DNA from 2 places in the Promicromonospora kroppenstedtii genome. Region 2 is predicted to be linked to the other one. Evidence: predicted binding sites of a transcription regulator. Region 2 holds the regulator's gene; the other holds the start of a gene.
The links. The regulator LexA, encoded in region 2, represses DNA repair genes until DNA is damaged. The targets are predictions, from matches to a motif close to TCGAACANNTGTTCGA.
Positions count from the first base shown of each region.

Region 1 (14,853 bases), on a different contig from region 2:
GGTGGGCCTGCTCGGCTCCATCGTGCTCGCCGCCACCGGCGAGGAGAGCTGGATGGGCGTGATCTGGGGTGCCATCGGCGTGATCACCGCCGTCGCCGGCCTGGCCGTCGCCAAGGTGATCGGAGCCGCCGTCAAGGCCTCGAAGGCCGCGTCCCAGTCGGCCACGGCGATCCGGATGAACGACCTGTCGCGGATCGCGGAGCGCATGGCGGTCTTCCGGAACAACATCGACGGCCCGTTCAGCGCGTTCGCGCTGAACCGCGTGCTGTCCGGCGGGCTCAAGATCAGCGAGAACCTGACGAACCTGTCCAAGCTGCAGGCGCTGCTGAAGATCAACCCGGGTGCCTGGAAGATCCCCTCGTTCACCGGGGCCATCGGCCTCGGCGGCATCAAGCAGCTCGGCGCGATCAACGCCGCCCTCGACGGTCTGAAGATCACTGGGATCACCGGCGGGTTCGTCAAGCCGTGGGTGTACGTCCTGGGCTCCGGCAGCTGGTTCACCGGCTTCGTCTCCGGCGCGTGGAGCACCGGCGTGCCGGCGTCGTCGTTCGGTGACGACGCCCGCGAGAACTTCACCGGCACGACCGACTGGGAGTACAACCACATCACGACCGGAGCCGGGGAGCCGATCTAGTGAGCGAGAGCAGCGCACTCGGAACGGTGGAGGCAGCCGGCCGGGACTGGGCGTGGACCATCGACGAGGTCGAGGGCTGGACGGCGGTTCCGTCCAGCGCGGACCCGGCAGAGGTCGTGCGCGAGTGGCACGACGAGGTCGTCGCGGCGGTGCTCGCCTCGGTCGAGCCGACGATGGACCAGATGATCGACCTCGGCGTGCCCGTCTCGGACGCCGACCGGGAGCTGATGCACCGGAACGTCGCCGAGTCGGTGACCAACCTCGTGGCGTTCGCCGACCAGGTCGCGCCCGACGCGCGGGTCGCCGCCCTGGTCGGCCTGCAGGACCGGGGCCCCGTCCCCGTGCTGGTCAGCGTCGCGCTGAGCGAGCCCGGCGCCGAGGACGACACCCTCATGCAGGTGCTGGGCGCCACGGGCGGCAACCCCGTGAACCCGCCGAACATCGAGTACCTCGACCTGCCCGACGGCGACGGTGTCCGGGTCACCCGGATGGAGCTCGACCCGGACAACGCCGAGGTGTGGCTGAGCGTCGGGCTCGGCCGGCGCACCGAGCACGCGGACGCGGTGGTCGACACCGTGCTGCTGTGGCGTACGCAGGACATCATCATCGCCGAGGCGGTGGGGGCGGCGCTGGACGAGCTGCTGCCCGCCGTCCGGATCACCCGGGGCGAACAGGCTCGGAGCGAACAGACCCGGAGCGGAACATGACCGACCAGCAGCCCGCGAATCCGGACCCGAACCCGGACGCGGCCGCGGAGACGAACCCTGCCCGCGCCGGCAAGCCGACCGACGCGTGGGTCATCCTCCTGCCGCCCGGCTGGGCGCGGTTCCCGACGGGGGAGGGGCAGCAGCGCGAGCTGGACGCGGCGATCGAGGAGGTCGTCGCCCGCGCGCTGCCCGACTCGCTGCCCCGAGACCGGGCCGAGCCGTACCGGCACATGCTGCGGGACGAGCTGCACAAGAACCTCGCCGCCGCGCGCGACGCCGGCACAGGCGCCGTCTACCTGCCGACCGAGCCGATGGAGGGCGTGCACATCCCCGCCTCCATCGCCGAGATCGAGGTCGTCAGCGACGCGGGCACCGACCCGCTGCAGATCGTCACCAGCATCCTCGGGGACGGGTACGAGGAGAGCGAGCTGGTCGAGCTCGATGGCCGCCCCGGCGTCCGCGTGGTGCACACCGAGCACAAGATGAAGCGCGACGAGGACTGGCCGGAGCTCTCCACCCGCCAGGTGCTCTACGCGGTCTCGCGTGACGAGGTGGACGGCGAGTGGCTGGTCCTGTCGTTCAGCACGGTCTGGAACAGCCACAACACCGAGCGCCTGGCCGAGGCGCTGGTCTTCTTCTTCGACGCCGTGATGACGACGTTCCGCTGGGCCGGCGTCGGCACCAACATCATGAACCTGCCGGAGCGGAGCGTCCCCGGCTCCGCGTGAGCCCGGGCTGATCCTTCCCGGACCGGCGTCTCCCCGCCCCATCCTTCCCCGACTGACGCTACACATCTGAAGACGGAGCAACCGTGCAGCACCCCCACCGCATCGCCGCCGCTCTGGCCGCGGCGATCCTGTCCACGACCGCGGCGGGGGCCCTCCTCGTCGCGACCGCTCTGCCGTCGACCGCTCTGCCGTCGAACGCCCAGGTCGCGAGCATCGTCACGGATCTTGGTGCCACCCGCGCCACGACCCTCGCCACCGACACGAAGGACGGCGAGAAGAAGGTCAAGTACTACGTGGTGCCGGCCAAGCCGGAGGGCGAGCAGGAGTTCCTGTTCGACATCGCCCAGCGGTTCCTCGGCGACGGCAACCGGTACAGGGAGATCTTCGAGCTGAACAAGGGCCGCACGCAGCCCGACGGCGACGCCCTGACCGACGAGGCCGTGCTGCTGCCGGGCTGGGTCCTGCAGATGCCCGGCGACGCCGAGGGCGCGGGCCTCCAGATCGGCGTGCTGCCGACCGGTCCGGCGGAGGGCGCCGGTGAGGCGAGCGCCCCGGCCGAGGAGCCGGCCGCGCCGTCGGTCCCGTACTACGTGATCGCGGAGACGCCCGAGGGCGAGCCCGAGTACCTCTACATGATCGCCGAGCGGTTCCTGGGCGACGGCGAGCGGCACAAGGAGATCTTCGAGCTGAACAAGGGCCGCACGCAGCCCGACGGCGGCAAGCTCACCGACCCGGCGGTCGTCACGGTGGGCTGGGTGCTCCAGATGCCGGAGGACGCGAAGGGCGAGGGCCTGCAGAACGGCCCGCTCCCGGGCCCGAGCGCGGCGCCCGAGGCGAGCGCGACCGAGGCCACTGCCTCACCCGGTGGCGGCACGCAGACCGGCGGCTCCTGGCTGGAGCCCGTCCTGGTCGGCGTCGGCCTCGCCGTGGTCGCCGCCGCACTCGTGCTCGTGGTGGTCTACATCGTGCGCCGTGCGCGCAGCAACCGCGCGGAGCCGTTCGACGACAGCCTGCTGCGTACCGACACGTCGGCCTCCTGGATGGTGGACCGGGCGCTGCGCGTGCTGCTCGCCGCCTGCGAACGGGACGGCCTGGACGTGCCGGGTGTCACCGGCGTCTTCATCGAGGGCGGCGCGATGCGCCTGCGGCTGGCCGAGCCCGCGTCCCCGGCGCCCGAGCCGTTCGTGGCCAACGAGGACGGCCAGAGCTGGTCGGCGCCGCTGGCGCGCCTGCAGGCCGCCCCCGCGAGCGAGGCCTCGACCGCGCGCTTCTCGCGCCTGGTCACGATCGGCGTGGCCGAGACCGGCCGCGTGCTGGTGGACTTCGCCCGCGCCCGCGGCGTCATCAGCCTGGACGGCCCCACCCGCGCGCGGCACGAGGTGCTGCGCCGCTGGCTGGGCGAGCTCACGGGCAACCCGTGGTCGAACGACCCGCGCGTGGTCATGGTCGGCAACGGCCTGCCGCAGCCGGAGCAGGTCGAGCACCTGACGGCGATCGAGCAGGTCATCCCCGAGCTGGAGATCGGCGCCGGCGGCGTGCTCGTGCTGTCCCAGGCCCCGTCCGTGGCGCAGCAGGACCTGCTCGCGGCCCGGTTCTCCGACCCGCGGTTCAGCTGGGTGGTCATCGTGCTCGGCGAGTCGACGTCGGCGAAGTGGCGCATCACGGCGGGCGACGACGGCTGGCTGCGCAGCGGCTTCCTGCCCGACGTCCGCTACACGGAGCAGACGGCGGTGCGACGGGCCGGTGAGTGAACAACCGATGAGGGCCACCCGGCTCTCCCTGGCGGCGGCTCTGATCACCGCCCTGCTTCTCACGCTCGCCGGGCCCGCCCCGGCGCAGGCGCAGGAGGATCCCGTGCTGATCTCGCAGGGCCGGCCCGCTGTGGCGTCGTCCCTGGAGAAGCCCGAGTTCCCCGCACGCCAGGCCGTGGACGGGAACCCGAACACGCGGTGGTCGAGCGCCTTCAGCGACCCCCAGTGGCTCCGGATCGACCTGGGACGGGTCACGACCGTCAACCGGGTCGAGATCGACTGGGAGGTCTCCTACGCCACGGACTACCGGATCGAGCTGTCGACCGACGGCGAGTCCTGGGAGACGCACTGGGTGGGTGCCGGTGACGGCGGCAACGACGTCATGAACATCCTCGGCGAGGCCCGGTACGTGCGCATGTACTCCGGGGCGCGCAGCGGCACGGCGGGCAACTCGATCTGGGAGATGCGTGTCTACGGGGCGCCGAAGCCCACGCCGACGCCCACCCCGACCAAACCGAAGCCGAAGCCCCAGGTGAGCGCCACGCCCAGGGCCGTGGTCTCGCCGACGCCGACGCCGACGCCGACCCCGGTGCCGAGCCGCAGCGGCCCGCCCGGGTCGGTCCTGTACTACGTGGTCCGGGAGACGCCGGACGGCACGTTCGAGAAGCTCAACGACATCTCCGAGCGGTTCCTGGGCGACCGGGAGCGCTGGCCGGAGATCGCCGCGCTGACCGAGGGCCACCGCCAGCCCGACGGCGAGTACCTCACCGACCCGAGGACGCTGACGCCCGGCTGGGTGCTCCGGATGCCGAAGGACGCGCAGGGCAAGGGCCTGAAGTTCGGCCCGCTGCCGGGGTACGAGGGCCCGTCCCCGTCGCCGTCGGCCGCGCCCTCGCTCGAGCCGAGCCCGACGCCGACCGACGAGGTGGCCGGGACCGCTGAGCGGGCGGCCGTGGTGGTGCCGTGGCCGGTGATCCTCCCGGTCGCCGGTGGGGTACTGGTGATCGGGCTCCTGGGCCTGCTGGTCGCGTGGCTCCTGAAGCGCCGCAAGCAGGCCGAGCCGTTCGACGACAGCCTGCTGCGTACCGACACGTCGGCGGCGTGGACGGTCGACCGCGCGCTGCGGGTGCTGATGGCGGCCTGCGAGCGTGACGGCCTGGAGGTGCCTGGCACGACCGGGGTGTTCATCGAGGGCAGCTCGATGCGGCTGCGGCTGACCAACCCGGCCTCGCCGGCCCCGGAGCCCTGGCAGGTGAGCGAGGACGGGCAGAGCTGGTCCGCGCCGCTGGCCAAGCTGCAGTCGGGCGCGGCGTCCGAGAGCCCGACCAGCCGGTTCGCTCGCCTGGTCAACCTCGGTATGGCGGAGACGGGCCGCGTGCTCGTCGACTTCTCCGTGGCCCGTGGTGTCATCAGCCTGGACGGCCCCACCCGGGTACGGCACGAGGTGCTGCGCCGCTGGCTCGGCGAGCTGACGGGCAACCCGTGGTCGGACGACCCGCGCGTGGTGATGGTGGGCAACGGTCTGCCGCGGCCCGAGCAGGTGGAGCACCTGTCCGGCATCGAGCAGGTGCTGCCGGAGCTCGAGGTCGGCGACGGCGGCGTGCTGGTCCTGTCGCAGGCGCCGTCGACGGCGCAGCAGGACCTGCTCGCGGCCAGGTTCGCGAGCCCGGAGTTCACCTGGGTGGTGATCGTCCTGGGCCAGTCGCCGTCGGCGAAGTGGCGGTTCACCGCCGGCGACGACGGCTGGCTGCGCAGCGGGTTCCTGCCCGACGTGCGCTTCGACGAGCAGACCGCCGTGCGGCGGGGAGGCGAATGACATGCACGCTCTGATCACCGCGCGCCACGGAGCGCGCGAGACGCTCCTGTCCCTGGACCTGGACGAGCGCACCAAGGCGGCGGACCTGGCCGAGCGGCTCGCCGCCGAGCTGGGCGCGCCGCGCGGCAGCACGATGTACGTGGACGGCCGCGCCGTGCACGGGCACGGGGTGCAGGACCGGTCCGTCCATGGCACGAGCGGCGCCAGCGGTACCGGCGGCGCCGGCGGTGTGAACGGCCGGCTGCGGGACGCGCTCGCCGGCAGCACCGAGCTGCTCGTCGCCGACTCGGGGATCCGGGACGGTGCCGTTGTCACGTTCGGCGAGCCCGACGCCGGCAACGGCGTCTCGGGCGGCCCGGTCGACCTGTGTGTCACGGGCGGCACGGGTACCGGGGCCGTGGCCCGGCTCGGCGTGGGTGAGTCGATCCTCCAGGTGGGGCCCGACGGTCGCGTCCGCGTGGACGAGCCGCGCGAGGGTGGGCTGGCGGCGATCGCCGTCGTCGTCGCGCTGGACGGAGCGGTGCGGGTGCGGCGTGTGCCGGACCCGCGTTCGGCCGGCCGGCTGGTGCATTTGGACCGGTCCGAGGACCCGCTGGGCGAGGACGAGGAGCAGTGGCCCGCGGGCACCCAGCTCCGGATCGGTCCGAGCGTGCTGACGGTGCAGCCGGCCACGCGGCCGGACGCCGACCTGCGGCCCGCGACCGAGCCGGGACACCTGGACTACAACCGTCCGCCGCGGCTGCTGCCGCCGATGCCGCCCACGCACTTCCGGCTGCCGAGCGAGCCGGTGGCTCCCGCCCGGAACCCGCTGCCGTGGCTCGGCATGGCGATGCCCGCGGTCCTGGGCATCGTGATGGCGATCGCGTTCCAGTCGCCGTATTACCTGATGTTCGCGCTGGCCTCGCCGCTGATGGGCTGGGGCAACTGGTGGATGTCCAAGCGCAACGGCACGATCACGCACAAGGAGCGCCTCAAGCTGCACGCCGAGGAGCGGGCCGCGCTGGAGGAGGAGGTCCTGGAGGCGGTGCGCCGCGAGCAGCACCGGCGCCGGGTCTCCAGCCCGGGCGCCGCCGAGCTGCGGCTGATCGCCACGACGCCGACGCGCCGCCTGTGGGAGCGCCGCAGCACCGACAGCGACCACCTCACGGTGCGCCTCGGGCTCGCGGACGCGACCAGCCGCGTCGAGGTCGAGGACAGCGCCGAGCCGGAGCACCGCCGCAAGACCCGCGCGACCGTGCGGTCCGTGCCGGTCACGGTGCCGCTGAAGGAGGCCGGCGTCGTCGGCCTGGCGGGGCCGGGAGACTGGCCGCGTCGTCGGGCGCGGTGGATGGTGGGCCAGCTCGGGGTGCTGCAGAGCCCGCGTGACGTGCAGGTCTACGTGCTGACCAGCTCCGAGCACGTGCAGGAGTGGGCCTGGGCGGCCTGGCTGCCGCACGTGCGCCCGGCGTTCGGGCAGGAGGCCGTCGCGCTGATCGGCACGACGACGGACACGCTGGCGGCCCGCGTCGCCGAGGTGAACTCCCTGATCACGCAGCGCCGCGCCGCGATGGAGGGCGCGAGCGGCAAGGTCATGGCGGGCCCGCAGGTCGTCGTCGTGCTCGACGGCGCCCGGCGCCTGCGCGCGCTGCCCGGCGTCGTCTCGATCCTGCGGGACGGGCCCGGCGTCGGCGTGAGCGTCGTCTGCCTGGACGGCGACGAGCAGCTGCTGCCGGAGGAGTGCACGGTCGTGGCGCTCGCCCGCGTGGACGGCGGCATGACGCTGCGCCGGCAGGACGCCGACGACCTGCGCACCATCCTGGTCGACGAGGTGAACGACGACTGGTACGAGCCCGTGGCGCGCGCCGTCGCGGCCGTGCACGACGTCACCGCCAGCGAGGGCGAGGGCCTGATCCCCGACTCGGCGCGCCTCGTGGAGGTGCTCGACATCGAGGAGGTCGGCGCCGACCAGATGGTCGCCCGGTGGCGGATGATCTCTTCCACCGGCAAGGGCAGCACGGCCGCCGTCGTCGGCGTCTCCCTGGACGGGCCGTTCGTGCTCGACATGGTGCGCGACGGGCCCCACGCCCTGGTGGGCGGCACCACCGGTTCCGGCAAGTCCGAGTTCCTCCAGACCGTGGTCGCCTCGCTCGCCGTGGTGAACACGCCCGAGACCATGAACTTCGTGCTCGTCGACTACAAGGGCGGCGCGGCGTTCAGCCAGTGCGAGCAGCTGCCGCACACGGTCGGTATGGTCACGGACCTCGACACGCACCTCGTGGAGCGCGCGCTCGACTCGCTGCGCGCCGAGCTCACCTTCCGGGAGCACGTGCTGGCCGCCGCCGGCGCGAAGGACCTGGAGGACTACCTCGACGCCCAGGGCCGCGGGTACGTGGGTCCCACGCTGCCGCGCCTGATGATCGTCATCGACGAGTTCGCCTCCATGGTGCGCGAGCTGCCCGACTTCGTCACCGGCCTCGTCAACATCGCCCAGCGAGGCCGCTCGCTCGGCATCCACCTGATCCTGGCCACGCAGCGCCCGTCCGGCGTCATCTCCCCGGAGATCCGCGCCAACACGAACCTGCGCATCGCCCTGCGCATGACGGACAAGAGCGAGTCCAAGGACGTCATCGACGCGAACGAGGCCGCGGAGATCGCCAAGACGCAGCCCGGCCGCGCCTACGCGCGCCTCGGCCACTCGTCCCTGGTCCCGTTCCAGTCGGCACGCGTGGGCGGACGGCGCCTGTCGCTGTCCGACGTCGGGCAGGTCGAGGCGCCGTTCGTGGCCCGGATCCCCGTGGCCGACCTCGGCGCGCCCGCACCCGTACGCCCGCGCGCGAAGCGGCAGGAGGACGTCGAGACCGACCTCGCGGCCCTGGTCGAGACGCTGCGCGAGACCGCCCGCCTCGGTGGCTGGGCCGACCCGCGGCGGCCGTGGCTCCCCGCACTGCCGGACCTGCTCCCGTTCGGAGACGTCGTGCAGCCGAGCGCGCAGTCCCAGTTCGCCTGGGCGGTGGAGGACTCGCCGTCCGACCAGCGCCAGGGGCCCGCCGTCATCGACCTCGACGAGTTCGGGCACCGCTACGTGGTGGGCGCCCCGGGCAGCGGCCGGTCGACGACGCTGCGCACCAGCGCCTTCGCCGCGGCCTCCGGGATGTCCGTGGCCGACCTGCACCTGTACGCGATCGACTGCGGCAACGGCGCGCTGACCGTCCTCAACGAGCTGCCGCACACCGGCGCCGTCGTGCAGCGAGGGCAGGCCGAACGCGCCAAGCGGCTGCTCACCCGGCTGCAGGCCGAGCTCGGCCGGCGCCAGCAGGTGCTCGCCGCCGGCAACTTCGCCAGCGTCACCGAGCAGCGGGAGCTCGCCGAGCCGGGCACCCGCCTGCCGCGCGTGCTCGTGCTGATCGACCGGTGGGAGAGCTTCATGAGCACCTACGGCGAGGTCGACAGCGGCAAGCTCGTCGAGATCGTCCAGGAGCTGCTGCGCGACGGCGCGAGCGCCGGCATCCACCTCATGGTGGCCGGCGACCGCAGCCTGCTCTCCAGCCGGATGAGCGTGCTGACCGACGACGCGCTCGTGCTGCGCCTGACCGACCGGTTCGACTACGGCATGGTCGGCATCGACCACAAGAAGCTGCCCGAGGAGATCCAACCGGGCCGCGCGTTCCGGTCGGGCAGCGGCATGGAGGTGCAGGTCGCGATCCTCGGCGACGACCCGGCCGGCCGCGCCCAGACCAGTGCCGCCCGCGTCATGGCGGCGGCGATTCGCGAACGGGAGGACGTGGTGCCCGGCACCGGGCCGTTCCGCGTGGACGACCTGCCGTCCACGATCACGGTCGACGCCGCCTACCAGTACGTCGGCCCCGAGGCGGCGCAGCCGATGTGGGCGCTGCTCGGCGTCGGCGGCGACGACCTGACCGCGTTCGGCATGGACCTGGCCGGTGACGCGCCCGCGTTCCTGGTGGGCGGCCCGGCCAAGTCGGGCCGGTCCACCATGCTGACCGTCATGACGGAGTCGCTGCTGCGTGGCGGCACCCAGGTGGTCATCCTCGCTCCGCGCCCCAGCCCGCTGCGCGACCTCGAGGGCCGCGAGGGTGTGCGGGCCGTCCTGACCGGCACGGAGATCACCGAGGAGGATCTCAAGCCGCACCTCGACCCGGACGGCGAGCCGGTCGTGCTGGTCGTGGACGACGGCGAGCTCGTGGCCGACGCCCCCGCCAAGACCTGGCTGCGCGCCTACCTGCGCACGGCCGCGGACAACCGGCGCGGCCTGATCCTCGGCGGCGACGCCTCCGAGGTGGCCAGCGGGTTCTCCGGCTGGCAGGTCGACGTCAAGAAGAGCCGGCGGGGCGCGCTGCTCAGCCCGCAGGACCGGTTCGACGGCGACCTCGTCGGCGCGAGCCTGCCCCGCTCCGCGGTCTCGACCCAGGTCACGCCGGGCAAGGCGCTGGTGCACCTGGGGTCCGGGGAGCTGATGACGGTGCTGGTGCCGACGCTGTAGCGCGTGAGGTGATGGCGAACCGGGACCGGGTTTCCGGTCCCGGTTCGCCGAAGGTGCGTCTCGAACCCGGCGAGAGTGCAGACGTCCCCTTTCGCTCTCCGCACGCCCGATGACGCCACGCCCCGGCGACCACGCCGGGGCGATCCTTACCGTGAGCCGACGCGCAACGTGACCGCCGTCGTCTGGCCGGGCGCGGAGCTCCGGGGGGACAGGTCTGGGCAACGACGCCGCCCGCCCGAACACCGTCACGCCGGACCGGGCGCGCGAGGCGGTCGCGGCCGGGGCGGCGAGCGTGCTGCACGACCTGACGGGGATCGTCGTCGAGCTCGGCTGGCGTCCCCAGGGGATGTCAGGGGTCTCCGTTAGTGTCGGACCATGGCACGACACCGGATCTTCGCCATGAGCTTCGCCAGCATCTACGTCATGTACGTGCAGAAGGTGGAGCGAAAGGGCCATACGACCGCCGAGCTGGACCAGGTCATCACCTGGCTCACGGGCTACGACGACGCCGGGCTGCGCCGTGTCCTGGACAGCGAGATCGACATGGAGACCTTCTTCGCCGAGGCCCCGGCGATGAACCCGAACGTGTCCCTGATCAAGGGCGTCATCTGCGGCTACCGGGTCGAGGACATCGAGGACCCGCTGATGCAGCAGATCCGCTACCTGGACAAGCTGGTCGACGAGGTGGCCCGCGGCAAGAAGATGACGTCGATCCTGCGGGGGAGCGAGACGGCCGGGATCTGAGGCGGCCCTGGGCGCTGTTGCGCGGGCGGTGCTCCTGGGGCGGGACAGGCTGCTGTATTGGTGCATGAGGGTGCGGATGCGCAGTGGTGTGGCCGCGCGATTGTCTAGTCGTGCGGCTGCGTAGTCGTACGGCCGAGTAGCTGTGCAGCGGTGCCGCCGTCCGCTTGATGAGGGTTGGCGCTGGGCCGGACCACGCGGCACGCCCTGCTCGTAACCGAGCGCGGTGGGGCTGGCTGCGCGCGCGGCACGGGGCCGTGGTCTGCGCCGCATCGGCATGTCGTCAGCAATCGCTCGCTGGCGCGCCAACGGTTATCCACAGATTTCAAATGTCCCTCGCGGTGCGTATGAACGTTCGAGACAATGGTGTCAGGCGAACGACGAGGGCAGGGGGTGGCATCAGTGGAGTCCACGAACGAGACGGGCCCGGGGGGTGTGCCCCCGATCGGTGCTGGTGCTGGTGTGGGGTCGTTGGAGGGAGTGTTGGACCGGATCGAGGCCGCCGTGAGCGAGCTGGTCGGCCTGGTAGCGCCGGAGGTCTTGGAGGGTTGGGGTGCGCCGTCGGTCACGAGGTTGATGCAGGCCCATACCAGGGTCCGCCGGGTGGCCGGTCGGTTGGAGGGTGTGCGGTTGACGGTGCTGCCCCGGATCGAGGACGACGGGTCCTGGCGCGCGGGTGGCATGTCGCGTACGTTCACGTCCTGGCTGCGGCTGCGTGAGGGTGTCGCGGCGGCGACGGCCCGGAAGGACGTGACGACCGCCCGCCGCCTGGCCCAGGCCCTCCCGCGGACCCTTACCGGCCTGGTCGCGGGCACCCTGGGTGTGGATCACGCCCGGGTGATGAGCGAGGTCGCGCCCACGAGTCAGACCCGTCAGGACGCGTTGGCGTGGTTGGTCGACACCCGCACGGGTGAACCCACTACCCCGGAGGCGTTCGTCCAGACCGTTGCGGTGGACCTGCCCGACCCTGCTGATGACTTGGACGGTACCCGCACCCGCGAGACCATCACGAACGTCCTGGAGACGGCGATCGAGGACGGGATCCTGGTCACCGGTGAGGGTCTGGTCCTGCGTGAAGCAGGTGTGTTGAACGCGGACCAGTTCCGGGTCGTGGCCCGCCGGTTCGCGACGGTGACCGACCCGGACACCGATGACGTGCAGGACGACAAGGCCGTCCGGGGTGAGTTCTTGGACGTGTCCAAGACTCTGGGCGGGTACCACGTCGCGGGCTTCCTCACGGACGAGCACGGTCTGCTGGTCTCCACCGCGGTCACCGCCCTGATCGGTGCCCCGGCTGCGGGCGAGGACCGGGCCCCGGGGCAGCGTCGGGCGCAGGGTCTGGCGGACCTGGCGCGCCTGACCCTGGACGCGAACCTGGTCTCTCCGGGTGCGGGGATCGCGCCGCATCTGAACGTGACGGTGTCCTGGTCGGAGCTGGTCGCTCAGGTCACCCGGACCCGGGACGGGTTGTGCCTGACGTGTGGGCAGGGAACCCCGGGACGGGGCGCTGGGCCGACCCGGTTCACGGACGCCACCACGACGGCGGGGCCGAGCATGCCTGGTGCTGGTGCTGGTGCTGGTGCTGGTGCTGGTGCTGGTCTGTTGGGTTCGGGTGGTGCGGTGTTCACGGAGTCCGGTGGTCGGGTTCCGCGGGGGTTGTTGCGTCGGTTGGCGTGTGACAGTGCGGTGACGCGGGTCGTGTTCGGTCCCGATGGTGCGGTGCTGGATGTGGGGCGGGCGCAGCGGACGGTGTCGGGGCAGATGCGTCGTGCGGTGATCGCTCGTGATGGGCGGTGTGTGTTCCCGGGGTGTGATCAGCCGCCGTCGCGGTGCGAGGTGCATCATGCGGTCACGCACTGGGCCGATGGTGGGGGCACGTCGGTGTCGAACAGTGCGTTGTTGTGCTGGTTCCATCATCAGTTGGTCGATACCCGGGGGATCACGATGCGCTGGGCCGGCAAACCCACCACGACTACGACGGCGGGGGCGTTGCTGGAGTCGGGGTGGGGGTTCACCGATGCCCGCGGCCGCCGGATCGGTCTGCCCGCACCCGTGGAGCCGGCCCCGGGCCACGGCCAGCGCGCCGGCAAGCCCGACGATCCGACCGGCATACCACCGGCAGCAGCCGCATGACCACCACCACCCGACCTGACCGACCGCACCGGACCGCACCCGCTGCCCGACACTAGAGGGTGCCGCGTGTCGGTCAGATGGCACGGTCGCGCCCATGGCGCGGCGCGACCGTGCTCCTCGTCCTCTGCCGTTGGTTGGTGGCCGTGACCTACAAGCCCATCGCGTTCGCCACCACCTCGCGCTCCGCACCCGTCGCGAGACGCCAGACGGAGTCGGCGAGGTCGTCGGGGTCCAGCACCGCCCCTGGGGGCAGATCGGAACCAGGCGTCCCCGCGAGGTTGCCGTCGTCACCAGCATCACCAGCGCCATCTCCACCGGCGTGCCCATGACCAGCCGTCAGCAACCGGTGGATGTCGCCGCGTTCGATGAGCCCGCCGACCACCAGCGAGCCCACGTGGACGCCGTCGGGGGCGGTGGCCTCGGCGAGGGTCAGGGCGTAGGTGCGGAGGGCGGCCGAGGCCGGGGCGAAGGGGCCGAGGAACGGCAGCGGCACGACCGCGCTGAGCCCGGAGACGTAGACGATGGCGCCGCTGCCGCGTTCGCGCATGCCCGGCAGGACCAGGCCGGCGAGCTCGACGGCGGGGTCCACGACCTGGGCCGCGGCGGCGCGCACGTCGTCGGGGCTGGTCTCCAGGATGCCGATCGGGGCGGCTGACGGGTTGTCCGCGCCCGGCCCGTGGTAGACGACGTCGACGGGACCGAGCTCGGCGTGGACCTCGTCGATCGCGCGGCGCAGCTCGCCGGGCGCGCGGACGTCGGCGGCGACGGCGACGGCGCTGACGCCGCTCGCGCGCAGGTCGTCGAGGTAGCCCGGGTGCCGGTCGGCGCTGCGGGAGACCAGGCCGACCTGGTAGCCCTCCTTGCCGAACCGTCGGGCTACGGACATGCCGAGCCCGGGTCCGGCGCCCAGCACCAGCATCGTGGGGGAAGTGCTCACTCTTCTCTCCTCGTTCTTCGCGGTGGATCTCGCGGTGTATCTCGTGGTGGGTACGGTGACGACATCGATCCTCACTTCCCCGCGGACCTCTCGGAAGAAGGCACTTTCATGTCAGATGGGAACACCGGTGTGCCTCACCCCGACGCGCCCCACCCAGACGCCCACATGGTCGCCGCCGCCGTCGGCGGGCTGATGCCGGGCCGGGTGCCGGCCGCGGAGTACGAGGCGTGCCCCGTCACGCACGCGGTGCGGATGCTCGGCGACAAGTGGACGCTGCTCGTGCTGATGCTGCTCGCCGAGCGCGCGCACCGCTTCAACGAGCTGCACCGGCGCGTGGACGGCATCAGCCAGCGGATGCTCACCCGCACCCTCCGCGCACTGGAGGACGACCGGCTGGTCGCCCGGACCGTCTTTCCCACCGTGCCGCCAGGCGTCGAGTACGACCTCACCGAGCGCGGCCGCGAGCTGCTGGTCCCGCTGTCGGCCCTCGCGGACTGGGTCGTGAAAGACCGGGCGGCATAGCCGCCCACCAGCTCCCGACCGGCCCAGGACCGGCTCAGGACGGGCCCAGGACGGGCCGCCGGTCGATCCGAGGCGGCCCCTGGCCGACCCGAGCCCGACCCGAGCACGACCCCCAGCACGACCCGAGCACGACCCCGACCCCCCAGCCCGACCCGAGCCCGACCCCTCAGCCCGACCCGAGCCTGACCAAGGACCAAGCCCCGGCCGCACCTTTCTGTCGCGTCTTGAGCGGCGAAATTTCGCCGGTTAGCGTCGCGTCGAACGTGCGGCGACGTCGCCGCGCACGGAACGGAGGGCGTGCCCATGACAGGTCCAGCGAATGGTCTTCCCGTCGACCGGCGGGCGGTGCTGGCGGGTGCCGCCGGGGTCGCCGGCTCCCTGGTGGCGGGGCTTGCCGGGCCTGC
Region 1 is NZ_JBIRYI010000004.1:366,211-381,063, forward strand. It holds gene ACH47X_RS09145 (hypothetical protein) at 1-634, shown strand, start outside; gene ACH47X_RS09150 (hypothetical protein) at 634-1,341, shown strand; gene ACH47X_RS09155 (hypothetical protein) at 1,338-2,069, shown strand; gene ACH47X_RS09160 (hypothetical protein) at 2,153-3,820, shown strand; gene ACH47X_RS09165 (discoidin domain-containing protein) at 3,828-5,636, shown strand; gene ACH47X_RS09170 (FtsK/SpoIIIE domain-containing protein) at 5,638-10,116, shown strand; gene ACH47X_RS09175 (DUF2200 domain-containing protein) at 10,492-10,860, shown strand; gene ACH47X_RS09180 (HNH endonuclease signature motif containing protein) at 11,494-12,990, shown strand; gene ACH47X_RS09185 (SDR family NAD(P)-dependent oxidoreductase) at 13,139-13,927, opposite strand; gene ACH47X_RS09190 (winged helix-turn-helix transcriptional regulator) at 14,036-14,449, shown strand; gene ACH47X_RS09195 (family 43 glycosylhydrolase) at 14,753-14,853, shown strand, end outside.
Region 1: ACH47X_RS09180 (HNH endonuclease signature motif containing protein) is a predicted target of LexA. The motif match lies at 11,201-11,216, and genes of this name have one in related genera.

Region 2 (15,339 bases):
CGATATCGGCCTTGTCGGCGATCTCCTGGGTGGTGACCTCGTCGACGCCCCGCTCGGCGAAGAGCTCGGTGGCGGCAGCGGTGATGCGGTCGAGCTTCTCCTGCTTGTTCCGCTCGCGCCGGCCTACCGGGCGGGAGACAAGGGGCATGGCCGCCCTCCTTCGTCGATGAGTGTGCTCGGGTCCGCCGGCGCTCATTCTTCCACGGCGGTCTCTTACCTCCGGTGCGTCCGGCAGTTGATCAGCGGCCGAGGAACTCGACCGCGACCGGGGCAAACCTCTCGTGGTACTGGAAGATGCCGCCGTGCCCGGCGTCGGGGTAGATGATCAGCTCGGAGCCCTTGATCCGGCGGTGCAGGTCCTGCGAGAGAACCGACGGCACCATCCGATCGTTGTCGCCGTTCGCGATCAGGGTGGGTTGGGTGATCGTGGACAGGTCGACGGACGGCGAGCGACCCCACCGCTTGATCGCCGTCAGCTGCTTCTGGAACGCCTGCAGCCTGATCGGGGTGTCACGGTTCACGGTCCGCTCCTGAAGGCGCTGGACGAACGCGCGGGCAGCGGGCTTCCCGGCCTCGTTGCGGTTGAAGAACAGGAACTCCTTCGGGTCGTGCCGTGTCAGGACCGCGCGGAGCGTGTCGTAGTAGGTGACCCTGAAGATCTTGTCGATGCCCTTCCCGCCCGCAGGGCCGGTGCCCGTCAGGACGAGCTTGCGGACCAGCTCGGGGTGCTCGGCCACCAGGGCCTGGGCGACCATGCCGCCCAGCGAGAAGGAGAAGACGTCAATCTTGTCGAAGCCGAGGGCGGTGATGAAGGTGTACGCGTCCTCGGCCATCGCCTCGACGCTTTCGGGGACCGTGCCGGTGGAGGCACCCACGCCGCGGTTGTCGAACGTGATGACGTGGCGCTCCGCGGCGATGGGGTCGATGATCCGGGGGTCCCAGTTGTCCAGGGTCGCGGCGAGGTGGGTGAAGAAGATCACGGGGATCTTGGCCTTCGGTCCGAGCTCGCGGTAGGCGTACGTCACGCCACCGGCGGTGATGGAGCGGGCCGGCGACTGCGCGTACGACGTGATGACGGGGTCGTTGCTGGTGGTGCCCATGATGGCTCTCCTGATGTGTGGGCGTGGGAATGGTGCTTGTCGTGGGAAGCAGCGGGTCAGGCCCTGCTGATGACGGCCTTGCCGCGGAGGCCGCCCTTGTCCAGGGCTTGGAGGGCCTGCACGGTCTGGTCGAAGTCGAAGACTCGTCCGACGACGGGACGCAGCGCGCCGTCCTCGACCAGCTTCGCGATCTGGGTGAGCTGGTCACCGGAAGCGCGCACGAAGAGGAACTCGTAGTGCACGCCGAGCTTCCGGGCCTGGCGGCGGATCTTGCTGCTGAGGGCGGTGATCGCGAGCCGCAGCACAGGATTCAGGCCACCCTCTCGGGCGAAGGCAGGGCCTGGGGGGCCGGAGATCCCGATCGCCTTGCCGCCGGGGCGCAACACGCGCAGGGACTTCTCGAGGCTGGTGCCGCCGAGACTGTCCAGCACCACGTCGTACCCGTGCAGGACCTGCTCGAAGTCTTCGGTGCGGTAGTCGATGGTGACGTCGGCACCGAGCTCGCGCACCCAGGCGGCATTGCCGGCACTGACGGTGGTGGCCACGGTCGCGCCGAGGTGCTTGGCGAGCTGGATCGCGATGGACCCGACGCCGCCCGCCCCGGCGTGGACGAGGACTTTCTGCCCGGGCTGCACGTCGGCGCGTTCCACGAGTGCCTGCCACGCGGTCAGGGCGACCAGGGGCAGCGAGGCCGCCTCCTCCATGCTGATCGACGCCGGCTTGAGCGCTAGGTCCGTTTCGGCGACCGCGACGCGCTCGGCGAAGGTACCGATCTGGTCCTTGCCGGGTCGGGCGTACACCTCGTCGCCGAACGTGAGTCCCTGCACCTGTGCACCGACGCCGACCACCGTCCCGGCCACGTCGTGGCCGAGGACGAGCGGCAGCTCGTACGGCAGGATCTGCTTGAACTCGCCGACGCGGATCTTCTCGTCGAGCTGGTTGACGCCGGCGGCCTGGACCTGCACGAGCACGTCGTGCTCCCCGACCACGGGCTCGGGGACGTCCGCCTCGTGCAACGGCCCCTTGTACTGGTTGATGACGAACGCTCTCATGTGCTTGTTCCTCCTGGTGATGTCGGCGAGATCTGATGACTTGCGGATGGGGCGCCGACCGCTACCGCTGCAGGAATTCCCGGGCGGCGTCGACGAACGCGCGGTGGTTCTGGAAGACGACGCCGTGGCCGGAGTCCGGGTACACGGTCACCGTGGCGTCGGGCAGACGCCTGGCAAGCTCCGTGGCGTTTGCGGCCGGCACCAACCGGTCGCTGTCGCCGTGCACGATGAGCACCGGCCCGGCGATCGAGGACAGGTCGGCGGGCTCCTGCAGGCCCCACCGTCGGATCGCGGCAAGCTGCGCGCGGTACACGCCGGGGGTGACCCGCTTGTCACGCCCCGTCGTGCGCTCCCTCAGTCGCGCGAGGTACTGGCGCGCGGCGTGCTTGCCACCAGTAGTGCGGGTGAAGAACAGCAGCGCCTTCGGGTCGTTGAAGGTCAGCACGGCACGGAGCACCGAGGTAGTCGTCGTGCCCGTGACCGAGGCCAGGCCGGACCCACCTGCCGGTGCGGCGGCGGCCAGGATGAGCCGGTCGACCAGCCGGGGCTCCTTCAGCGCGACCGCCTGGGCGACCATGCCGCCGACCGCCAGCCCGAAGAGGTCGACTCGCCTCAGGCCGAAGGCGCGGAGGAAGGCCACGACGTCGTCGGCCATGCCCTCGAAGGTGTCGCGAACGGTCCCACTCGAGTCTCCGACGCCGCGGTAGTCGACCGCGATCACCCGGCGCTCCTGAGCGAGGCCGTCCAGGACGCAGGGATCCCAGCCGTCTAGGTTCGCACCCAGGTGCGTCAGCAGGACCAGCGGGACACCCACCGCAGGGCCGAGCTCACGGTAGGCGAACCGCGCCCCCGCCGCCTCGATCCTCCGCGTCGGCGCATTCCGAGTGGTCCACGCCGCGGTCGGCTCTGTCATGTCCTTCTCACCGTCTCGCCTCTACAATATCCGAGTGCACTCAATTCTGAGCGCATTCATATTTCTTGTCAAGGGTGACGGTCGCAACGCGCGATGAACTGCGACCCAGGGGCCAGGAGAGTGCTGGACGACGCGAAGGTCACGTGGGGACAGCCTCGACCGGAGGCCTCACAACCCACGACCTCGACGCACCGCCGGGCGGTCGCGAGCCGGGCACCCGGGCGGGACGCAGCCGGGCCGGGATGAAGGAAGCGATGGACAACCCGATTCGGTGCGGTGGCGGCCTTGAGCACGAGGCTGAATTCACGCATCCGCGAGACCCGGTGTTGACGGGCCAACCAATCGTCTGTACTGTTGTGTACAACCTGAACCGATCAGTACAGTGTTGACCAATCAGTACGCACCTTGCTCTCGAAAGGCACTGCCATGTCTCGCCCGCCCCTTCCCCCGTTCACCGAGGCCACTGCGATCCAGAAGGTCCGCGCCGCCGAAGACGCGTGGAACACTCGCGACCCCGAGCGCATCTCCCTCGCATACAGCGAGGACAGCTGGTGGCGCAACCGCTCGACCTTCGTGCAGGGCCGCGCCGCCATCGTCGACTTCCTCGCCGACAAGTGGCACCGGGAACTCGACTACCGCCTCATCAAGGAACTGTGGGCGTACACCGGCGACGTGATCGCCGTACGCTTCGCCTACGAGTACCACGACGCAGCCGGCCAGTGGTTCCGCGCCTACGGCAACGAGAACTGGCACTTCGACAAGGACGGCCTGATGACCCACCGCCACGCGAGTATCAACGACGTCGCCATCGATGAGTCCGAGCGCAAGTTCTTCTGGGACGCGTCCGGCCCCCGCCCGACGGACCACCCCGGCCTGAGCGAACTCGGACTGTAATGGCACGAACCGTCCTCGACCGCTCAGACGCCGTCCGCGCCCTCGCCGGCGTCTTCCGGAAGCGAGGTTTTGAAGGCGCCTCCCTGTCGGTCATTCAGCAGGAGGCCGGCGTTGGCCGCGGCAGCCTGTACCACTTCTTCCCCGAGGGGAAGACAGGCATGGCCGCTGCCGTCCTCGAACAGGTAAGCGACTGGTTCGAGGAGCGGATCTTCACCCCCTTGCGCACCGCCCACGACGCCACCGAGGCGATCGAAGCGATGTCGCGGGAGGTGGCGCAGTACTTCATCTCGGGCGAGCGTGTGTGCCTGTTCGCCGCGATGACCTTGGGTGAAGAACGGGACACGTTCGCCGACTCCGTGCGGGCCTACTTCACCGACTGGGTCGACGCGCTCGCGGTAGCTCTACGCACCGGCGGTCTCTCACCTCAGGAAGCGGCAGACCGTGCGCTGGACGCGGTCGCGGCGATACAGGGCGGGCTGATCCTGGCCCGTGCATACGGCGACGACGCGGCCTTCCTCGGAATCGTCGCCCGCACCGAGCAGCACCTGCTCGGTCCCGCTCGCTGAGCGGACACTCCGAAGCGGTGTCGGTCTGGCGACCGCCCCCCGGCCTCTCAGCGCCCGCGTGCGGCTGATCGCTCGAGTTCGAGCCGCAAGCCTCTTCCCTCTCCAGGCACCTCGCGAGCACGCCAAAGGCCGCTGACCAGGTCAGATACCTGGTCAGCGGCCTCGTTCGAGCAGGCTCAGCCGGACTTGCGGCGGAACATCTTCTGGACCGGGCCGGTCGTCTCCGAGCCGTGCACAGATCCCGTGTTCACGTCGCCGGCAGCAGAACGGCCGCGCGCGGCGTTCTTCCGGTCCAGTGCTTCCTTGAACCGCGCCTTCGCGTCCGTGCTCGGCGCGGTCGCGGCCTTGGGCGCCTCTGCGCCCTGGGCCACTGCCTCCTCGGCATCGGTCTTCTCGTCCGTCACACCGATCACCTCCTCCTGTTTCGGGGGTCCCTCGATCGGGTCCGTCGTCGGCCCCAGCCTGCACCACCGCGCGCCGGGGTGCCAATCGCTTTTTCGCCCCGCGGGCCAGGACCTACGCCTGGGCGGCGGCCCGCTCGGCCTCACGCTCGGCGCGCTCGGCGCGCAGCGACGTGATGGCGCTCTCGAAGTCCTCGAGCGAGTCGAAGGACTGGTAGACGCTGGCGAACCGGAGGTAGGCCACCTCGTCGAGCTCACGCAGCGGGCCGAGGATCGCGAGGCCCACCTCGTAGGCGTCGATCTCGGCGCTGCCGTTGCTGCGCAAGGTCTCCTCGACCCGCTGGGCCAGGATCGCGAGGTCGTCGTCGCTGACCGGGCGGCCCTGGCATGCCTTGCGGACGCCGGCCGCGACCTTGTCCCTGCTGAAGGGTTCGGTGGCGCCGGAGCGCTTGACCACCGAGAGGCTCGCCGTCTCGACGGTGGTGAACCGCCGGTTGCAGTTCGGGCACTGCCTCCTGCGCCGGATCGACAGGCCGTCGTCGGCGGTCCGCGAGTCGACCACGCGCGAGTCGGCGTGGCGACAGAACGGGCAGTGCATGCTTCACTCCTGCATGGTCGGCCACGGACCGGAGACATCCGGTCGCGCCCCGACCGTAAGCGGGCAAACCACCCCCATGCAACATCGCCGCAACATTTGACGGCGAATCGTCGCCTCTGGCCAGTTTGGGCGCCCCCAGGTCACTCCTTCGGGAGCAGGAGCAGCTCACCGACCCGCACCGTGGCGGACGGCATCTCGTTCAGCTCCTGCAGCCGGCCGACGGCGTGCCGCACGTCCTCGCCGGGCCGCGCGACGTCCTGGGCGAAGCCCCAGAGGGTCTCCCCCGGCTGCACCGCGTGCACCCGGACCTCGGTGGGTTCTCCGGGCGAGCTCGCGACGGCGGTAGCACCCCACGTGACCATCGGTGCGGCCAGGAGCATCGCCAGCAGCACCAGCACGAACCGGCCGCGGCGCGTGAGCCGCAGACCGTCGACCCCGAGCCGGTCGGCGACCGAGCGCGCGCCCTGCGGGGCATACGCACGGTGCGACGCGTGCGCCCGGGACGACGCCTGGGCCGGGGCGACGGCGCGAGGCTGGGCCGGGGCGACTGCGCGGAGCCCGGCCGGGGCGGCCTTCCGGACGGCCGGGTGCGCCGGGCTCAGCCGGTACGCACGCACCGCCGCGCTCGTTCCGGACACCTGTCCGTACGCCGGGGTGTACTGCCGCAGCGGGATCACGTCCCCCATGGCCCCTCCTCGAAAGGTGACTCGAACTCTTGTCCGTCATACACACGTTCGTCGAACGCTCGTACCATTGTGTAGCACGGGACACCGTCGATGTCGAGACACGCTCGAACATTCGTTTGAGCCGAGTGGAATTGTGATCTAGAGTGGGCAGCGCACAGGAGAACATTTGTCGGAACGGGAGGGGCACGGGCATGACGGGACGGGACGGGACCAGCGACACGAGAGCCGTCGACACGGCACTCTCGGGTGTCGCCACGTTGGACGCGCCGGGCGACGGGGTCGTCGCCGACGTGCACACGATCTCGCCGGCAGACCGCCTTACCGAGCGACAGCGCCTTGTGCTGGACACGATTCGGCAGTCGTTCGAGACGCGCGGTTACCCGCCGTCGATGCGAGAGATCGGCGAGGCCGTCGGGCTGGCCAGCCCGTCGAGCGTCAAGCACCAGCTCCAGATGCTCGAGAAGAAGGGCTTCCTGCGCCGCGACCCCAACCGGCCGCGCGCGATGGAGCTCGTGGAGCCCATGGCGGAGCAGGTCGACAAGCCGTCGCGCGGCGAGATCCACTGGCCGGAGCCGCGGCGCAGCGGCCAGGTGCACTGGGGCAGCTCGGTGCCCGACGACGCCGGCACCCCGCCGCCGTCGTACGTGCCGCTGGTCGGCCGCATCGCGGCCGGTGGCCCGATCCTCGCCGAGCAGGTCGTCGAGGACGTCTTCCCGCTCCCCCGCCAGCTGGTCGGCGACGGCGAGCTGTTCCTGCTCAAGGTCGCGGGCGACTCGATGGTCGACGCCGCGATCTGTGACGGCGACTGGGTCGTCGTGCGCCGCCAGAACGTGGCAGAGCAGGGCGAGATCGTCGCCGCCATGATCGACGGCGAGGCCACGGTCAAGACGTTCAAGCAGACCGACGGGCACGTGCTGCTGCTGCCGCAGAACCCGGCCTACGAGCCCATCCCGGGCGACGAGGCGCAGATCCTGGGCCGCGTCGTCGCGGTCCTGCGCAGCCTCTGAGGTAGGTCTCGACAGGCTCGACCAGCGCTTGCTGGTCGAGCCTGTCTGTCGTTGGTCGGGCGTGTGGAGACCTAGAACCCGAACCTTCGCTGCACCGCCCGCACGCTCTCCGCCGACGCGCGCAGCCCGGCCAGCTCGTCGTCGGACATAGGCATGCGCACCGTGCTGGTGACACCCCGACGGTCCACCAGGGACGGCACGGACAGGCACACGTCGCTGATGCCGTGGTAGTCGTTCAGCAGCGAGGACACCGGCATGATCCGCCGCTCGTCCTTGAGCACGGCCTCGATGATGCGCGTCGCGGCCAGGCCGACGGCGTAGTTGGTGGCGCCCTTGCCCGCGATGATCCGGTAGGCGGAGTCGACCACCTCGTGGTGCACCTCCGCCCGCGTCGCCGCGTCGATGGGCCCGGCACCAGCCACCGGCACCCAGTCGAGCAGCGGCACGCCGCCGATCGAGGCGGAGCTCCACAGCGCGATCTCCGAGTCGCCGTGCTCACCCGCGATGTAGGCGTGCACGTTCCCGACGGCCACGCCGCACCGCTCGGCGAGCACCACGCGCAGCCGAGAGGAGTCCAGCACGGTGCCGCTGCCGAAGAGCCGCTCGGGCGGCAGGCCCGAGATCTTCAGCGCAGCGTAGGTCACCACGTCCACGGGGTTGGTCACCATCAGGTAGGTCGCGTCCGGCGCGGCCTCGACCAGCCCCGGCAGGATGTTGCGCATCAGCCCGATGGTCGCCTCCGCCAGGTCGACGCGGCTCTGGCCCGGCTTCTGCTTGGCCCCCGCGGTCACGACGACGACGTCGGCGCCCTCGCACACCGCCGGGTCGTCGGACCCGATCACGTGCGCCTGCGGCGTGAACATCAGGCCGTGCTGCAGGTCGAGCACCTCGGCGTCGACCTTCTGCCGGTCGATGTCCAGCAGCGCGATGGTGCGCGCCGAGCCGCGGGTCAGCGCGGCGAAGGCGAGCGTGGAGCCTACGGCCCCGGCGCCCACCACAGCGATCTTGGTGGTCCGGGAGGCGGGCTGGGCGGAGGGGACGTCCGAAGGGGCTGCCATGCCCTCAGGCTATGTGTCGAGCCTGGCGAGCGCGGCACGGACCAGCTTCGGGTCGGTGGTGGGCCAGAACCCGGGCATCGACCGGGTGAGGAAGGACGCGTACCGCGCCGTCGCGAGGCGCGGGTCCAGTACCGCGACCACACCGCGGTCGTCCATGCTGCGGACCAGGCGCCCCGCGCCCTGCGCGAGCAGCAGCGCGGCATGCTGCGCGGAGACGGCCATGAACCCGTTGCCGCCCGCCTGCTCGACGGCACGGGCGCGCGCGGCCTTGACCGGGTCGTCGGGCCGCGGGAACGGGATGCGGTCGATGAGCACGAGCTGGTTCGACGGCCCGGGCACATCGACGCCCTGCCACAGGGACAGCGTTCCGAACAGGCACGTGGCCGGATCGTCGGCGAACTCCCGCACGAGCGTGGGGAGCTGGTCGTCGCCCTGCGCCAGGATCGGGAAGTCCAGGCGCTCCCGCATGGCCTCGGCGGCGGCGTTCGCGGCGCGCCGGGACGAGAACAGCCCGAGCGTGCGGCCGCCGGCGGCCGTGATGAGCTCGGCGATCTCGTCGAGCTGCGCCTCGGTGGTGGGCTCGCGGCCGGGGGCCGGCAGGTGCCGCGCGATGTAGAGGATGCCCTGCTTGGGGTAGTCGAAGGGACTGCCCGCGTCCAGCCCGTGCCACGGCGGGGCGTCCTCGCCCTTGAGCCCGAGGGTGCCGGCCACGGCGTCGAACGTGCCGCCCAGCGCGAGGGTCGCCGAGGTGAACACGCCGGTCGACTCCCCCAGCAGGTGCGTGCGGATCAGGCCCGCGACGTGCAGCGGGGCGGCGTGCAGCCGCGTCACGTTGTCGCCGAACCCGCCCCAGCCGTTGTCGGGGCGCGAGCACCACAGCACGTCGGCGGTCGTGTCCTGCGACGCCATGCGCTCGGCCGTCTCGAAGAGCTGGAGCATGGCGCCCTGGGCCATCTTGAGCCCCGGGTCGGGCTGGCCCGCGTCCTTGGCCTTCGCGCCCTTGCCGCCGGCCTCGGGCTTGAGCGTGCTGAGCACCTCGCGCGCGGCGTCCCGCACCGCGCCGACCGCCGTGCGCAGCTCGTCCGGCAGGCCGCTCGGGAAACGCTCCGCCGGTGCGGTGACCAGCAGCGTGCCGAGGTTCTGCGCCGCGGCGTCGAGGTTGTCGGTGTTCGTCCCGGCGTGCCGCCGGGCAAGCCGCGCCGCGCTCTCCACGGAGGCCATGGACAGGTCCACGGTGGCCGACGACGTCACACGGTCGGTGAGCTCGTGCGCCTCGTCCACCACGACGACGTCGTGCTCCGGGAGCACGCCCGGGCTGCCGGTCGCCGCGATGCCGAGCATCGCGTGGTTGGTGACCACCACGTCCGCCTCGCGGGCGGCGGCCCGCGCCTTGTCCGGGAAGCACTCGGCGAGCATGGGGCACTTGCCGCCCAGGCACTCCATCGCCGTCACGGACACCTGGCGCCAGGCCCGCTCCGGCACGCCGGGCACCAGGTCGTCGCGGTCGCCGCTGTCCGTCTCGCTCGCCCACTCGTGCAGGCGCCGGACGTGGTCGGCGAGCGTGGCGCCGTCGTCCCTCCTGCGGCCCCGGGCCGCGCCGCCGCTCGCCTCCTCGGTCTTGGGGTGGTCCTCGCCGCCGGGCAGGTCGAAGAGGGTGGCCTCGTCCTCCGGGTAGCCGCCGCCCACCTTGTGCACGCACAGGTAGTTGTGCCAGCCCTTGAGCAGTGCGACGCGCGGCTCCCGCGGCAGCGCCGGCGCGACGGCCTTGGCCACGAGCGGCAGGTCGCGGGTGATGACCTGTCGCTGCAGGGCGAGGGTCGCGGTCGAGACGATGACCTTGCTCTGCGCGGCCACGGCGTGGCGGACGGCGGGCACCAGGTACCCGAGCGACTTACCGGTACCCGTGCCCGCCTGGACCAGCAGGTGCTCGCCCTTGTCGATGGCCTCGCCGACCGCGACGGCCATGGCGTGCTGGCCGTCTCTGCGCCCGCCACCGAGCTGTCCCACCGCGAGGTCGAGCAGCTCCTCCACCTCGGGGATCTCGGCGGAATCGGTGCTTGTGGCGGGTGCGTCGGAAAGGCTGGTCACACGGTCGATCCTAGGCCGGACCACCGACATCCACCCTGCCTCGTCCACAGGTCCGGCCGGCCCGCCCACTACCCTGGATGGGTGGCCGGCAGAGTCTCGCAGGACGACGTCATCGCCTTCCGCCTGGCCGCGCACCACCTGACCGGACGGCTGACCGGAGACGGCCTGCTCGACGCCGCCGGCCGGTGCGGCATCCAGAACAGCCCACCCGGGTCAGCTCTGCTCGCCCTCCACGCCCGGGTGCGGAACGTGACCCGGGAACGGGTGGACGACGCGGTCGCCGAGCAGAAGAGCCTGCTGCAGACCTGGTCCCTGCGCGGAGTCCCCTACTACTTCCCGACGGCCGACGCGCCGGTCTTCACGACGGGCGTGCTGCCGCCGTCCGAGGAGGCGATGCGTCACTTCCTGCCCGGTCTGGGTCAGTCGCTCGACGCGCTCGGTCTCAGCCTGACCCACCTGACCGGGCTGGTCGGCACCGAGATCCGCGACGTGCTCGCCGGGCGCCGGCTCGCCGTCGACGAGCTCGGTGCGGAGCTCGCCGAACGCGTCGCCACCGGGCTGCCAGAGCGGCAGCGCGAGCTCTGGGATGCCGACGGTCCGTACGCGCCGGGGCAGCCGCTCGGGGAAGGTGTGGTCCACTTCTGCCTGCGCATCCTCACCCTGCGGGGAGTCCTGTGCTTCGCACCACGTGCCGGGAACAAGGCGCCGTTCGTGCTGGTCGACGAGTGGCTGGGCCGGCCGATCCCGGGCACCGACCCGGAGACCGCGCGCGCCGAGCTGGTGCGGCGCTACCTGCACGCCTACGGACCCTCGACCCGGGCGGACTTCGCCGCATGGGCCGGGATCCAGGCCGGCGACGCCGGCCCGTGGTGGAGCCTGGTCGAGGACGAGCTGACGCTGGTCCTGCACGGCGGTCCGTCATGGATCGTCACAGCCGACCTCGACGCACTGCGGTCGCCGCCGACGCCGCGCGGTGTGCGCCTGCTCCCGCCCCGCGACCCCTATACCCAGCTTCGCGACCGGGAGACGATCGTCGACAAGAAGTTCCACGGGGATGTGTGGAAGACGGTCGGCGGGCCGGGCACCGTCCTCGCGGACGGCGAGATCGTCGGCATCTGGCGCCCGCGCAAGAGCGGTCGCAAGCTGACCCTCACCGTCACGGCGTTCGGCTCCCTCCCGGCTCGGCACCGGACGCTGCTCGACGAGGAGGCCGAGCAGGTGGCACAGCTGCGCGGCGCGTCGTCGGTCAGCGTCGCATACGAGACCCACTGACGCCCACGCGACGCCCGGTGCCGAACCGCGAGGTGCCGCCCTACCCCTTCACGGCCCCGCCAAGGCCTGCGCCGCTGAGGAACAGGCGCTGGAACGCCAGGAACAGCACGATGGGCAGGACGGTCGAGATCGCGAGCGCCGCGAGGAACACGTCGAGCTCCAGGTAGGGCGCGATCGCGGGCAGGCGGACGGACAGCGGCTGGTTGTCCGGGTCGGGCAGCACCAGCAGCGGCCAGAGGTAGTCCTTCCACGCGGCGATCACGGCGAACACCGAGACGACGCCGAGGATGGGCTTGGACATCGGCAGCACGACGGACCACAGCAGCCGGAAGGGTCCGGCGCCGTCGACCCGCGCTGCCTCGAAGACCTCGCGCGGCAGTCCGTCGAAGAACCGCTTGACCAGCAGCACGTTGAACGCGCTGGCGCCCATGGGCAGCCAGACGGCCCAGAAGGTGTTGAGCAGGCTGATGTTCAAAAGGGGCACGTCGAGGATCGTCAGGTACAGGGGCACGAGCAGCACGACCGCGGGCACGAAGAGCGTGGCGAGCACGAGGCCGAAGATCAGGTTGCCGTACCGGGGGCGCAGCACGGACAGCACGTAGCCGCCCGTGGTCGCGACGAGGAGCTGGAAGAACCAGGCCCCCACCGCGAGGATCAGCGTGTTGACGAAGTAGTGGTCGATCTCGGCCCGGCCCCACGCGGTGGCGAGGTTGGCCCAGTCGATCCCGTGGGGGAAGAGGCCCAGCGGCTGGCGCAGGGTGTCCTGCGTGGGGGTGACCGCGGCCTTGGCCAGCCAGAGGATCGGCCCGAGCCCGGCGAGGACGAGGGTGACCAGGAGGCCGCCCTGGAGCACGCCGAGCGAGCCCCGAACGCTCGCCCGGCGCCGGTCGTGGGCCGAGACGATGCCGCGCTCGGCGACCGCGGCCTGGTTCTTGACTGGCATCTCAGCTGCTCCAGGGTCGGGTCACGCGGAAGTAGATCGCGGACAGGACGGCGAGGACGCCCGCGAGCATGAGGCTCAGGGCGGTGGCGGCACCGTAGTTGCCGCCGAGGCTGCTGCCGAACGCGTAGTCGTAGATCAGCATGAGGATCGTCAGCGTCGCGTTGTTCGGGCCGCCGCCGGTGAACAGGAACGGCTCCAGGAACACCTGCGAGGTGCCGATGACCTGCAGGATCAGGGTGATGAACAGGACGCCGCGCAGCTGCGGCAGCGTCACGTGCCAGATCTTGCGCCACACCCCGGCGCCGTCCACCTCGGCGGCCTCGTAGAGCTCGGTGCGCACCCCGACGAGGGCGGCGAGGTAGATGATGACGGTGCCACCGGCAGCGGCCCAGGTGGCCTCGAGCACCAGGGACGGCATGGCGCTGGACGCGTTCTGCAGCCACGGGAACGGGCCGAGGCCGACCCAGCCGGCGATGGTGTTGAACACTCCGGTGGGCGAGGCGTCGTAGAAGAACTTCCACAGGAGCACGGCCACGACGGGCGGCACGACGACGGGCAGGTACGCGAGCGCCGAGAACAGCCCCCGCATGCGCCGTACCTCGCTCATCAGGACGGCGGCGGCCAGCGGCAGCGGGTAGCCGAAGACGAGCGCGAGCAGGGCGAACCACAGGGTGTTCGCCACGGCCTTGCCCAGCAGGGGGTCCTGCAGCACGAACACGAAGTTGTCGAGCCCCACGAACTCGGGGGTCGAGATGAGGTTGGTCTGCTGGACGCTCATGACGAGCGCCCGGCCGATCGGGAACCAGGAGAACACCCCGAACACGAGGATCATCGGCAGTGCGATGACCAGGGTGCTCAGGCCGCCGTCGCGCAGCCAGTCCCGGGGCGTGCGGCGGGCACGCCGTCGGGGTCCGGGCGACGACGGCGGGGCGTCCGCCGTCGTCGCCCGGAGCGGGCTGGACAGTGTCGTCATCCCAGGGTCAGCTGCGGTCCAGCAGTCCCTGGACCTGGGTCTGGGCGTCGGCGAGGAGCGCGTCGATGTCCGCGTTCTCGTCCGTCAGCACAGCCTGGACCACCGGGTCGAGCGCCGCGTACACGTCCTGGGTCGCGACGGCGGGCTCGGGGATGACGGGCTGGTCGAACATCTGGTCCGTCATCGGCGCGAAGTTCTCCAGCGGGACGTTGACGAGGTCCTTGATCCAGCTCTGCTGCTCCTCGTAGGTCGCCTGGTCGAAGATCGGCAGGGCCGGGGCACCGACGGGCTGGTCGGTCTCGGCAGCGACCTCGGCCTCGGCCACGGCGGCGTCCTGGTCGGTCAGCTTGGAGATGTAGTAGAAGTCGATCCACTTCACGGCCGCGGCCTGCTCGGCCTCGGACGCCGCGGAGCTCACCGCGGCCAGCGTGCCGCCGCCGAGCGTGCCGGCGTCGTCGCCCTCCAGGGGCAGCACGGTGACGCCGTACTCGTCGGGGTTCATCTGGTTCTGCGTGAACAGGTTGGGGTAGTTGGCGCCGCCCGAGACGTACATGCCGATCTTGCCGGCGGCGAAGTCCTGGTTGATGGTGCCCCAGTCGTACAGGAAGGACGACCCCATGGAGTTGTCCTCCCAGCGCATCTCCTTCAGCATCTCCAGCGCTGCGACCGTGGCGTCGTTGTCGACGGTCGCGGTGGTCTCCTCGCCCTCGCCCTCGGTCATGCGGCCGCCGAGGGCGTAGGTCTCGGTGGTGAGGATCCAGCCGCCGGTGTTGCTCTGCGTCATGTGGGCGTAGCCCGCCTGGCCGGTCTTCTCGGAGATCGCCTTGGCGGCCTCGCGCACCTCGTCCCAGGTGGCCGGCGGGTTGTCCGGGTCGAGGCCGGCCTCCTCGAAGAGCGCCCGGTTGTAGTGCAGGCCCTGGTTGTAGGCGGCGATCGGGACGGCCCACATGTTGCCCTCGGCGTCCTGGCCCGCGGCGGCGATCGTCGGGTTGAACTGGTCGGCGTACGGCAGCTCGGCCACCAGCTCGCTGACGTCGGCGATCTGCCCCCGCTCGATCAGCGCCCGGCCGTCGGTGAACGGGATCGGGAACACGTCGGGCAGTGTGCCGCCCGCGAGCTCGGCGGCGAAGGTCGTGCCGGACCAGGTGAACTCCTTGGTCTCCACCTGGATGTCCGGGTTGGCCTCCTCGAACTGCGCGATGCGCTCGTCGAAGGCGTCGATGGCGGCCTGCTCGAGGCCGGCGTCGATCGAGACCTCGATGGTCACGGGTCCTTCGGGCTCGTCGGCCGCGTCGGTCGACGAACCGCAGGCCGTGAGGGTCCCCGCGAGCGACAGGACACCCACCAGGGCGAACGCCGCGCGCTTGTTTGCTGACTTCATTGTCACTCCTTGGTCGTGTGCCGCCGGGACGGCACGTCTGGGGGAAAGCTGCAGGTGATCAGGACGGCAGGCCGAGCCAGACAGCGATGTCCGGGCCGACGGCACCGTCGACGGGACCGCTCGCCAGGAGCACGTCGGCCCCGGCGGGCAGGGGGACGGGAGTCGTCCCGAGGTTGACGACGCAGGCGAAGCCGGCGCCGCGAGCGAAGGCGAGGACGTCGTCGCCGCCGAGGTCGAGCCAGGTCAGTTCCTCGTCGTGCAGGGCCGTCAGCTCGCGCCGCAGGTGCAGAGCCGTGCGGTACAGGCTGAGCATCGACTCCGGGTCGCCGTCCTGCGCCTGCACCGAGCGCTCCGCCCAGTCGGCGGGCTGGGGCAGCCAGGGCGCGGCACCGCCGTCGGGCCCGAAG
Region 2 is NZ_JBIRYI010000001.1:604,139-619,477, reverse strand. It holds gene ACH47X_RS02780 (TetR/AcrR family transcriptional regulator) at 1-148, opposite strand, end outside; gene ACH47X_RS02775 (alpha/beta fold hydrolase) at 240-1,100, opposite strand; gene ACH47X_RS02770 (NADP-dependent oxidoreductase) at 1,157-2,152, opposite strand; gene ACH47X_RS02765 (alpha/beta fold hydrolase) at 2,214-3,065, opposite strand; gene ACH47X_RS02760 (nuclear transport factor 2 family protein) at 3,492-3,959, shown strand; gene ACH47X_RS02755 (TetR/AcrR family transcriptional regulator) at 3,959-4,525, shown strand; gene ACH47X_RS02750 (DUF5302 domain-containing protein) at 4,702-4,929, opposite strand; gene nrdR (transcriptional regulator NrdR) at 5,042-5,524, opposite strand; gene ACH47X_RS02740 (LysM peptidoglycan-binding domain-containing protein) at 5,665-6,210, opposite strand; gene lexA (transcriptional repressor LexA) at 6,402-7,217, shown strand; gene ACH47X_RS02730 (L-lactate dehydrogenase) at 7,289-8,275, opposite strand; gene ACH47X_RS02725 (ATP-dependent DNA helicase) at 8,285-10,363, opposite strand; gene ACH47X_RS02720 (winged helix DNA-binding domain-containing protein) at 10,445-11,635, shown strand; gene ACH47X_RS02715 (carbohydrate ABC transporter permease) at 11,676-12,578, opposite strand; gene ACH47X_RS02710 (carbohydrate ABC transporter permease) at 12,580-13,551, opposite strand; gene ACH47X_RS02705 (ABC transporter substrate-binding protein) at 13,559-14,932, opposite strand; gene ACH47X_RS02700 (glycoside hydrolase family 13 protein) at 14,991-15,339, opposite strand, start outside.